3 regions of the Lysinibacillus sp. FSL K6-0102 genome follow, and region 3 is predicted to be linked to each of the others. Evidence: riboswitches for the same ligand, from Rfam matches in the RefSeq annotation. Region 3 holds a riboswitch; each other region holds the start of a gene.
The links. A riboswitch is a leader RNA that binds a small molecule or an ion and turns the genes downstream of it on or off. The one in region 3 is predicted to bind cobalamin.
Positions count from the first base shown of each region.

Region 1: another riboswitch for cobalamin. It lies ahead of NYE73_RS12925 (glutaredoxin family protein); the one in region 3 lies ahead of NYE73_RS02725 (ABC transporter substrate-binding protein).
Region 2: another riboswitch for cobalamin. It lies ahead of cobT (nicotinate-nucleotide--dimethylbenzimidazole phosphoribosyltransferase); the one in region 3 lies ahead of NYE73_RS02725 (ABC transporter substrate-binding protein).

Region 1 is NZ_JBBOPH010000001.1:2,559,107-2,562,383, reverse strand. Features, by position in the region: gene nrdE (class 1b ribonucleoside-diphosphate reductase subunit alpha) at 1-1,307, opposite strand, end outside; gene nrdI (class Ib ribonucleoside-diphosphate reductase assembly flavoprotein NrdI) at 1,304-1,663, opposite strand; gene NYE73_RS12925 (glutaredoxin family protein) at 1,660-1,884, opposite strand; cobalamin riboswitch at 2,002-2,179, opposite strand; gene NYE73_RS12920 (hypothetical protein) at 2,550-2,831, opposite strand; gene NYE73_RS12915 (SHOCT-like domain-containing protein) at 2,841-3,227, opposite strand; gene NYE73_RS12910 (DUF2089 domain-containing protein) at 3,240-3,277, opposite strand, start outside.
Region 2 is NZ_JBBOPH010000001.1:1,229,823-1,233,099, reverse strand. Features, by position in the region: gene NYE73_RS05750 (trimeric intracellular cation channel family protein) at 1-225, shown strand, start outside; gene cobT (nicotinate-nucleotide--dimethylbenzimidazole phosphoribosyltransferase) at 277-1,332, opposite strand; cobalamin riboswitch at 1,425-1,600, opposite strand; gene NYE73_RS05740 (hypothetical protein) at 2,010-2,399, shown strand; gene NYE73_RS05735 (rhodanese-like domain-containing protein) at 2,451-2,753, opposite strand; gene hfq (RNA chaperone Hfq) at 2,849-3,079, opposite strand; gene miaA (tRNA (adenosine(37)-N6)-dimethylallyltransferase MiaA) at 3,177-3,277, opposite strand, start outside.
Region 3 is NZ_JBBOPH010000001.1:570,860-574,136, forward strand. Features, by position in the region: gene NYE73_RS02720 (acyl-CoA dehydrogenase family protein) at 1-1,476, shown strand, start outside; cobalamin riboswitch at 1,534-1,716, shown strand; gene NYE73_RS02725 (ABC transporter substrate-binding protein) at 1,853-2,821, shown strand; gene NYE73_RS02730 (FecCD family ABC transporter permease) at 2,818-3,277, shown strand, end outside.

The sequences.
Region 1 (3,277 bases), 2.0 Mb from region 3:
ACATTTGTTAATAGGTGCATGGCTGTATCGACTAATGCGCCGAAATCATTGACTTTACTTGCTGCATGGATATCGATGGAACCTAAGTTACACGATACATCTAATCCATAGTCATTTGGTTGATCCTGGTCCGTAATGATACTTGTCTCTTGTACTTGTAAGATTTCTGTACATAAATTGGACATTTTGACACGTCCAATATTTTTTAAAGGATGTACCTTATTGACATTATCATCAAAGATTTCAAACGGATAGCCTGATTCAAATTGTGCTTTTTTCACCTCTGTGTAAAGCTTGCGTGCATTTAAACGTTTAATTTTACGAATTTTAGGGTTATCAAGTAGCTCGTAGTACATGTCTGAAATAGAAATTTCAGACATACGTTTGCCATATTCTTTAAAAATATCGTATGGGCTAAACAAAACAATATCCTTATCACGTTTCATCAGTTCGAAGAAAATACTAGGTATAATAATCCCTGTTGAAAGGGTAGCGAGGCGAATTTTATCATCAGCATTTGGTTTTTTTGATGAAATGAAATTTTCTATGTCTGCATGGAAAATATTTAGATAGACAACACCTGAGCCATTTCGTTGCCCTAACTGATTAGAATAACTGAAAGAATTTTCTAACAGTTTCGCTACTGGGATGACACCACTTGCACGATTTAATATCTCTTTAATTGGATCACCTAATGGACGTAAATCTGTTAAGTTGACCCCAACTCCACCACCAAGGCGTGATAGCTCTAAACAATAGCCAATATTTTCAGCAATACTATTCATGGAGTCATCCATTGATAATTTAAAGCAGCTTACTAATTCACCACGTGCTTTCTTGCCACTATTCAATGCAGTTGGTGTGGCAGGTTGATAGGCTTCCATCATCGCTTCGACAGAACGTTCTGCTAAAGCTGTGTTGCCTTGAGCTAAATACAAAGCAATAATAACAATACGATCCTCATATTTTTCTAAAATCTCTTCGCCGTCACGACTTTTCATAGCATAGCTATCATAAAACTTGCTGGCGCTCATAAAGGATGGGAAACGGAAATTATAATCATAGGCTTTTTTATACAACTTCTTAATAAATTCCATTTCGTACATGTCGATAAATGCTTTCTCATAGTAGCCCTCATCAACTAAATAGCGGATTTTTTCCTCAATATCTATAAAATAACGCAAACGTACGTTGACATACTCTAAAAAGTAGCGGCGCGTAGCTTCACGATCTTTTTCTAACTCAAGTAATCCAGTTGTACTATAACGATTCAGTACGTCATTATTAAGCTTTAAATAGGTTTTCATCTCATTACCCTCGTTTCATAAAACGTTTGTATTGCTTCATAATCTGTTTGATTGCCTCGTAAATCTAATTTCCTTACTAAGGGTACATGATAGGTAGTAGCAATTTTCTCACCAGCAGCGCCAAATACATGATGGCCAAAGTTACTATTGCCACTGGCAACTACTCCTTTACAAAAATCTCTGTTTTTTTCTAAAAAGCGTTGCACCTTCGCTGGAATGTCACCTAAACCATCTGTGTAGGTAATTAAAAGATACGGCTTATTCAGTCGCAATTCTTCAGAGAGCTCGATAGCTTCTGCCTTTAATTTGGATACAACATTTCGGACATTGCCTGTACGACTTGCATAAACGATCATAGGGTAATCAACTCAATTTGAGAAACAATTTCCTGAACATCTCCTATAAAGGTTTCATTCATTTCTAAAACAGGCACACTTAAAAAACCTGCATCTATAATGGTTTGCTTAGCTTGTTCATCGTGATCAATGTTAACAATTTCTGCTTCAAGTCCTGCACGTTGTAATTCAGATTTTACCCACAGGCATTTTGGACAAATTGTTTTCGTATAAAGTTTCATAGAAATCCCTCTTTTCATAAAATAAAAAGGCTATCTCTTTAAGAGAGATAGCTAAAATGGAAACGTTAACATACTAAAAATACCGACGTTCCCATCTCTTAATCCCCGAAGAAATGATTAATTTGTTTTATAAAGGCAGGTCTCCTGGCTTTGCTTCATTCTCTGATTTCCTTCCCATGCGCATGCACAGTGGATGCTATCATCGTCAGCTTAACAGTTGCGGGGACAGCGTCGGAATTGTACCGAACTTCCCTTTTAAACTACATATAGTAGTACCTTAGTAAAACGAACACAATATATTGTTGTTGTTCAATAGTTTTAAGTTTACCATCCTTCAAATGAAAAGTAAATCTAGATTCTAAACTTCTTTATTTTTGGATTATTCAGTATTTTTAATTATGTAGTTCCAAATAGATTACCACTAATCACTTATACCCAAATCAAAAATCTATTTTTAACGATGTACGTGATTTTCTATTAAAATGGATCTAGAATTCTAATTTGAGTTTAAAGAAATCTTCTATTTTATGTACCATTGAAAAATAGTTGTCTCTATCGTAAGTCCTGAAATAATGATCATCTCTTACCCATTTCAAATGATGCTCATTACATTAATAAAGAGCATGCTTTTATCATAACATGCTCTTACCATTCTATCATTGGGATTATAGTCTAACCTTAACCTCAGTCCCGTCCTGAGCTTTGACATCGACTAGCACAAGTCCTTTATAATTTTGTAGTTCCTTGATAATCGGCTTTAACATTTCTTTGTCGATGAGGGGAAAGGTAAAGTCTATTTTCTTTTTATCGAAGTATGCCTTTGTCCACTTATTGGCTTGTTGCTGAATCCATTTAGAAGTTAAAATGGAGAGGACAATGGTTAGCACAGTATAGGGAACAGGGACGGTAAAGCGAACGTCTTTTGCTTTCACTTTTACATGCATCATTCGTCGCCTCTACTCAATGAAGACTGCAACGGAATCTCCGTTTGCTGATTTTATATCTACAATTTGTCCATCTAGTTCATTTTCAATTGCTTCAAGAAGAAGATTGATGTCGATATCTTTTACGTATTTTTCAGATTGCGGAATACTTGCAGCGATGCTGTGTCCTGCCATCAATACGGCTTTGACAAGTTTAATTGGTAAATTTACCGTGACATTATCATTTTCGGTGGATACAACACGGACCTTTAACGTTTTATCTAAATACTTTGTTTTTTCCACAAATTTATTCTCTGATTCTTCTTTCTGTTGTAGCACTTGAATCAGCTCTGATCCTTTATCCGCATCAATTTTGCCCTCTTGAATCATCGTTAACACTTTTGTAATTTCCTCTTTCATGGTCGTTCCTCCCTATTCGTCTTTTAAGAGCTTTATGGCTTCATCTGTTG
Region 2 (3,277 bases), 660 kb from region 3:
TCAGGTGGGGGTATTGTACGAGATTTATTAGCTAGAAGAAAACCATTAGTTCTCCGTGATGAAGTTTATGGTGTTTGGGCAGCTCTTGCTGGACTGCTAATCGGATTCGAGGTTTTTACAGGGGACATTTTCCTTTATATTTTATTCGCAGTGATTACAGCTTTACGTATTCTTTCCTATATGATGAAGTGGCGCTTGCCATTACGAAAATTAAATCGTGCATAAATATCATTCAGCCAATGACCAAAAATTAAGTCATTGGCTGTTTTATTGTTTTTATCTTTTTAACAACTGCATTGATTCTTCTAAAGTCACCATGTTTTTCATCATCGAGCAAGCTGCATCTAAAATAGGAAAGGCTAAGGCTGCTCCAGAACCTTCGCCTAAACGCATATTCATGTGCAACATTGGTTCAATGCCTAGTAAGGCAGCGGCAATTTTTGCCCCTGGTTCCTCTGAAGCATGGGAAGGAATGATATAATCGATTACTTTTGGTTCGAGCTTATAAGCAATGAGGGAGGCTATAGTCGAAATAAATCCATCAATGACAACAGGTTTACGATGGGCAGCAGCGCCAAGAATAATACCTGTCATCGCCCCTATCTCTAACCCTCCAACCTTAGCCAGAACATCAATAACATCATTTGGATTAGGCTTATTTAAGGTAATTGCTTTTTCAATAACTGCCGCTTTATAGGCAATGCCTCCTTGGCCTACTCCTGCACCAAACCCCGTTACTTCGATAGGGTTGCATCCCGTCAAAACAGCTAATATCGCAGCACTTGGTGTTGTATTGCCGATGCCCATTTCTCCAGTCCCAAGTACATCAGCACCTTTTATGATTTCCTCAGTGGCCACACGGATTCCTACTTCTATCGATTGAATGGCTTCTTGTTTGGCCATAGCTGGACCTTGTGCCATGTTATCTGTACCATATTTAATTTTATGAATAATGACACCTGCATCAAGTGGAATATCTTCTTTTACACCCACATCTACTGTGACCACCTTTGCATTGGTAATCCCCGCAATCGCACAAACGCCTGTACCCCCCTTAGGAAAATTTAATGTTTGAAAGACCGTAACATCTTGTGGATTCGTGGTTACACCTTCCTCGCAAACACCATGATCTGCAGCACAGACAATCATCACTTTTTTGTCGACCATCGGATATAATTGTCCTGTTATACCAGAGAGCTGTACGGCAAGTGATTCTAGTTTACCCAAGCTACCTGGGGGCTTACAAAGCGCATCAATCCGCTTTCTAGCTTGCTCCATACTTTTCATATCAGCCCCCTGAATGTTTTGAATCGTGTCTTGTAATAATTGCATGATTATTTCTCCTCTCGTTCTCATTAAGACAAAATAAAAAGTCTGTAGTTTATTGTCATGACAAATAAACTACAGACTTTTCCATCATCTATATCTTCTAAAGCATGTAGGCAGGTCTCCTGGCTCAAGTTCAACACCTCATAGTACCTTCCCAGCAATTTGCTAGTGGCATACACTATGAAATTCCCTTATACAGTGGCGGGTCCGCTAAAGCTTTTCACTTTATTCCCTATTCTCCCTAATGGGCACCTATTGCTTTTATGTAATTATGTTAAATCTACTTTACAACTTTTTTAGTGTCAAGAGGAAAAAATTTTTTGAGTGTTAACTTAGTACATACTGCTATTCACAATAAAAGCTTATCAAGAGCTTGTCACAATAAATGAATCCTTCACTTGATTCCTAGTCTTCCATAATTAGTGCTTTTTAGAATTCTCTATGTCTAACACTCGGCTTGTACAAAAATCCATTACTGAATCAATTGCCATAACAAGTAAACTACAGACTTTTCAATCATCTCTACCTTCCATAGCATATGTTCTGCCAATTCACTGAGTAATGTTGAACATAAAAGTTGAAACCTTAATAATCTGTTCAATGTAAACATAAATTATTTCTATGATTAAAATTAGGGTAAGTATCAATAGTAAAACGATGAAAAGTTAGGAGTAGATACGATGAATGCAAAACAATTAAGAAACGCTATTGCTGAAACCTGTGAAACGCACGATAGCCTCTATGCCAAACTCGTAAAACCGATCAATCAGTTGTTAATCAATATCGACGCTTCGATCAGTGAAGAGACAGCAAATAAAATACTAGAAAATTTAAAGTTATTTCATAGTGGTGATAAATACATTACGGAGTGTCATTTCGAGGAGAGTCAAAATTTCTTGAAAGATGGCATTGAGCTTCTCCAAAAAGGGGATTTGGCGAATGGAGCACTACAAATTTATGGAGCTGGTCTAAACTTTGCTAGTTATGCTTCAAAAGTGCAGGGACAAAAAAATGTTAATATCTACAAAAACTTTGAAGAGAATTTTAATTTTATCATGGATGCCCCTTGAAAAAATAATCATGAAAAAAGAAAGAGTGTATACTCTTTCTTTTTTCATGATTTATTTAAATTCTAATTCTCCATCATAAGCCAGCATGCCGCCTTCAAGGTTTGTTACATCAAATCCTTGGGCCTCTAAGTAAGCACACGCATTGGCAGAACGAGCTCCAGCCTTGCATACAATAATATATGGCTTTTCTACATCTAATTCCTCTAAACGTTCAGGGATAGTTCCGAGTGCAATATGTTGAGCACCTGGGATCATGCCATGGGCTACTTCATCCTCTTCACGTACATCGATAATATATAGGTCCTCATTTGCATCTAACAGATCTAATAATTGTGTTGTTTCCATTGTTTTCATAAACTTTGTCCTCCAAAATATCAAATTCCACTATCATTATAGCTTGTAGCAAAAAAAACAGCCAGTGTGAGAACACTAACTGTTTAACAAACTTATTATACTTCTGTCTCTAAAAACTCTATTTGTTTTGCTGGTACGAATGTAGAAATGGCATGCTTGTAGATTAGGTGCTGCTTATTTTCAGCATCAAGTAGTAATACTGTAAAATTATCATATGATTTCACAGTCCCTTTTAACTGAAATCCGTTTAACAGAAATACAGTTACAAAAACACTGTTTTTACGTAGTTGGTTCAAGAACGTATCTTGCAAATTGATTGATTTCATCAAATAGCCTCCCTACTAACTTTCTACCTCTTCATTCCTATAGTAGCACGTTCTACCAATTTATCAATTAGTAATTTTTAGAAATTTTTCTTTATTCTTATAATCGATCATCCGGCGTAATAAAATGGACATCCATTTTATTACGGAAATAAGTAAGCTGTCTTTTTGCATAGCGACGGGAATTTTGTTTTAAGCTAT
Region 3 (3,277 bases):
CCTCGCCTTCAAAGATATGATGCCTATGGTGAAGAGATATCGGAGGTTTGGGTTAATGATGGCTATAAAAAAACGATTGAAGAGACATATAATACTGGGATTGTAGGCTATGTACACAAGCATATTCCGCAGCTAGGACACAAGGGGAATTATGTTTATAGCTTTGCACAAGGTTATTTGCTATCACATGCAGAGCCCGGTTTTTATTGTCCGGTAACATTGACAATGGCAACTGCCTATCTATTAGATCATTATGCAGATGAAGAGGTAAAGCAGCGTTTTTTACCACATGTGTGTGCAACAGGTGACACAGATTTATATGAAGGTGCGACCTTTTTAACAGAACGTCAAGGGGGCTCTGACGTAGGTGCAAATGTGGTGGAGGCGAGAAAGGATGGCACTGCTTATCGTCTATATGGTGAAAAATATTTTGCATCCAATGCGGGCATGTGTGGTGTAGCGATGGTATTGGCACGTCTAGAAGGTGCGCCAGCAGGTTCCAAAGGCTTAACATTGTTTGCAGTTCCTTGGCGCAAAGAAGATGGAACAACAAATCATCTACGTATTCGCCGACTGAAAGATAAGCTAGGCGTTCGGGCAGTTCCCTCTGGTGAGGTAGAATTTGATGGTACACTTGCCTATGTTGTAGGGGAGCAAAATAAAGGGATTTATTATATGCTAGAAGCACTAAATCTCTCTAGAATTTGTAATGCAGTCGCTTCAATTGGTATTATGCGTCGCGGCTTCTTAGAGGCAAAACATTATGTAAGCAATCGACATGCATTTGGCAAGCCCTTAACACAGTACCCTATGATTCAGGATACTTTAGGGAAATTTGCAGCTAAGTTGCACGTGGAAGTAGCGACAGTTTTTGACCTTATCCAATTATACGATAAAGTGACAAGTGGACAGGGAACTCAGCAAGATCTTATTATGAATCGTTTATATATTGCCATTATGAAAAAGGAAACAGCAGAGCAAGCTGTTCATTATGCTAGTGAGGCAATTGAATTACACGGAGGTAATGGCTATATAGAAGACTTTGTAACGCCCCGCTTATTAAGAGACGCCCAAGTGTTAACGGTGTGGGAGGGGACGGCTAATATTTTGGCCTTAGAACTCATTCGTTTAGTAGATAAGTTTCATGCTCATGAACTGTTTGTACAGGAGATGGAGGAACGATTAGACAAATTAGCTGACAGCTTACTAGTACAAATCGTTAAAGAACAATTGGCGAATATGTCTGTGAAACTGCAAATTTTTAGCGCTTTAGACGAGGCAACGAAAACTTTTGAAGCTAAAGGTATGGCGGAAAAAATGGCTCACCTTTATGAAAGTGTCATAGCGGTTGAGTGGGCACATAAATTTGGTGGGAAATATGAAAAACTAGCAGACGTTTATTTAGAACAGACATGGTCATTAAGAGAAATGGGTGCTCAAATGAAAACAGTCCAATACTTTTCTGAAATTGTATAATGGCCGGGGAGTCGTCTTGAATGGAGGCGACTTTTTTCATTTTCATGTATAATGAAATCAACTGAATATTATAAAGGTTCTTTACTTAAGTAAAGTGAAAAGGGAAATCGGTGTAATTCCGATGCGGTCCCGCCACTGTAAGTGTGAGTTTTTTCAAATGATGCCACTGAAGATTTCGGGAAGGCTTGAAAAATCGCAAGTAGCACTAGCCAGGAGACCTGCCTTTATAACGACATGACAACCTACGAGGATAGGGTGGTGGATTTTGTATCAGTTTTTTGGTGCGATTTTGCCCCCTCATCGATCAAAGATGAGGGGTTTTATTTTGATGTAGAGTAAAGCGAAATGTCGCACGGATCAACGAAGGAGGATTCACATGAAGAAATTTTGGAAAATAGGATTATCAGCATTTTTAGCAGTAGGCTTGCTAGCTGCTTGTGGGCAGGAAGCAAAAGATAACAAACCATCTAACGAGCAGCAAACACAGCAAGAAACGGCCCAGGTGGATGAAGCAACATTCCCAATGACGATAACAGATGCCCTTGGTAAGGACATTACACTTGAAGCACCTCCTGAGAAAATTGTTTCACTTATTCCGAGTAATACTGAAATCCTTTTTGGACTAGGTTTAAATGATGAAATAGTTGGTGTTACGGACAACGACGATTATCCGCCAGAGGCAGCTGAGAAGGATAAGGTTGGCGGTATGGAATACGATATTGAAAAAATTATTGCCTTAAAACCAGATATCGTTTTTTCACACGAATCTAGCATGTCTCTTTCAGAAGAGGCTATTGCACAGCTTGAATCAGCAGGTTTGAAAGTATTTGTTGTAAAAAATGCACAAGACTTTAATGAAACATATACAACAATTGAGCAACTTGGACGTGCTACAGGGAAATTGCCAGAGGCAGAAAAAATTGTTGCTAATATGAAGGCAAAAGTAGAAGAAGTTTTGTCTAAAGTCAAGGATGTTGAACCCAAAAAAGTGTTAGTTGAAGCATCAGATGAGCCAGATATTTATACAGCTGGCAATGGTACATTTATGAACGCGATGCTTGAAATGATCAATGCAGAGAATGTAGCTGTAGATGGCGATAATTGGTATAAAATTGATGCAGAACAAATTATCGCAAAAAATCCAGATGTCATCGTGGTGACATATCATTATGTACCAGATATTTTAATGAAAATACCAAAACGTGCGGGCTTTGATACGATTAATGCCGTAAAAAATAATGCGATTGTGCAGGTAGATGAAAGTACGACAAGTCGTCAAGGGCCACGTTTAGCTGAAGGTCTAGAAGAATTAGCAAAAGCAATCTATCCTGAGGTATTTAAGTGAAAAAAATAGCACTAGCCTATACATTAACATGTACGCTTCTTCTTATTAGCATCTGGTGTGGCGTAGCGATAGGCTCGGTTCATATTCCATTAGAAGTATTGTGGAATAAGGCGGTTGATGAAACAGCCGCCAATATCTTTTGGAAAATTCGTTTGCCTCGCGTGTTATTAGCGGGACTAGTAGGCGCATCTCTAGCTATTGCTGGAGCAGCTTTCCAAGGTTTATTAAAAAATCCATTAGCAGATCCATATACACTAGGGGTTTCGTCAGGAGCTTCTGTTGGTGCTGTTTTAACGATCTTTTTTAGTATTTCTATACCTGTTGTCGGTTTGTATGCGCTGCCAATCTTCAGTATGATTGGTGCTATCATTACGATGGTAGTTGTTATGAGCTTTGCTAGACTCGTAGACCGCTCATTAAAAATGGAAACGTTGATATTAACAGGCGTTATTTTTA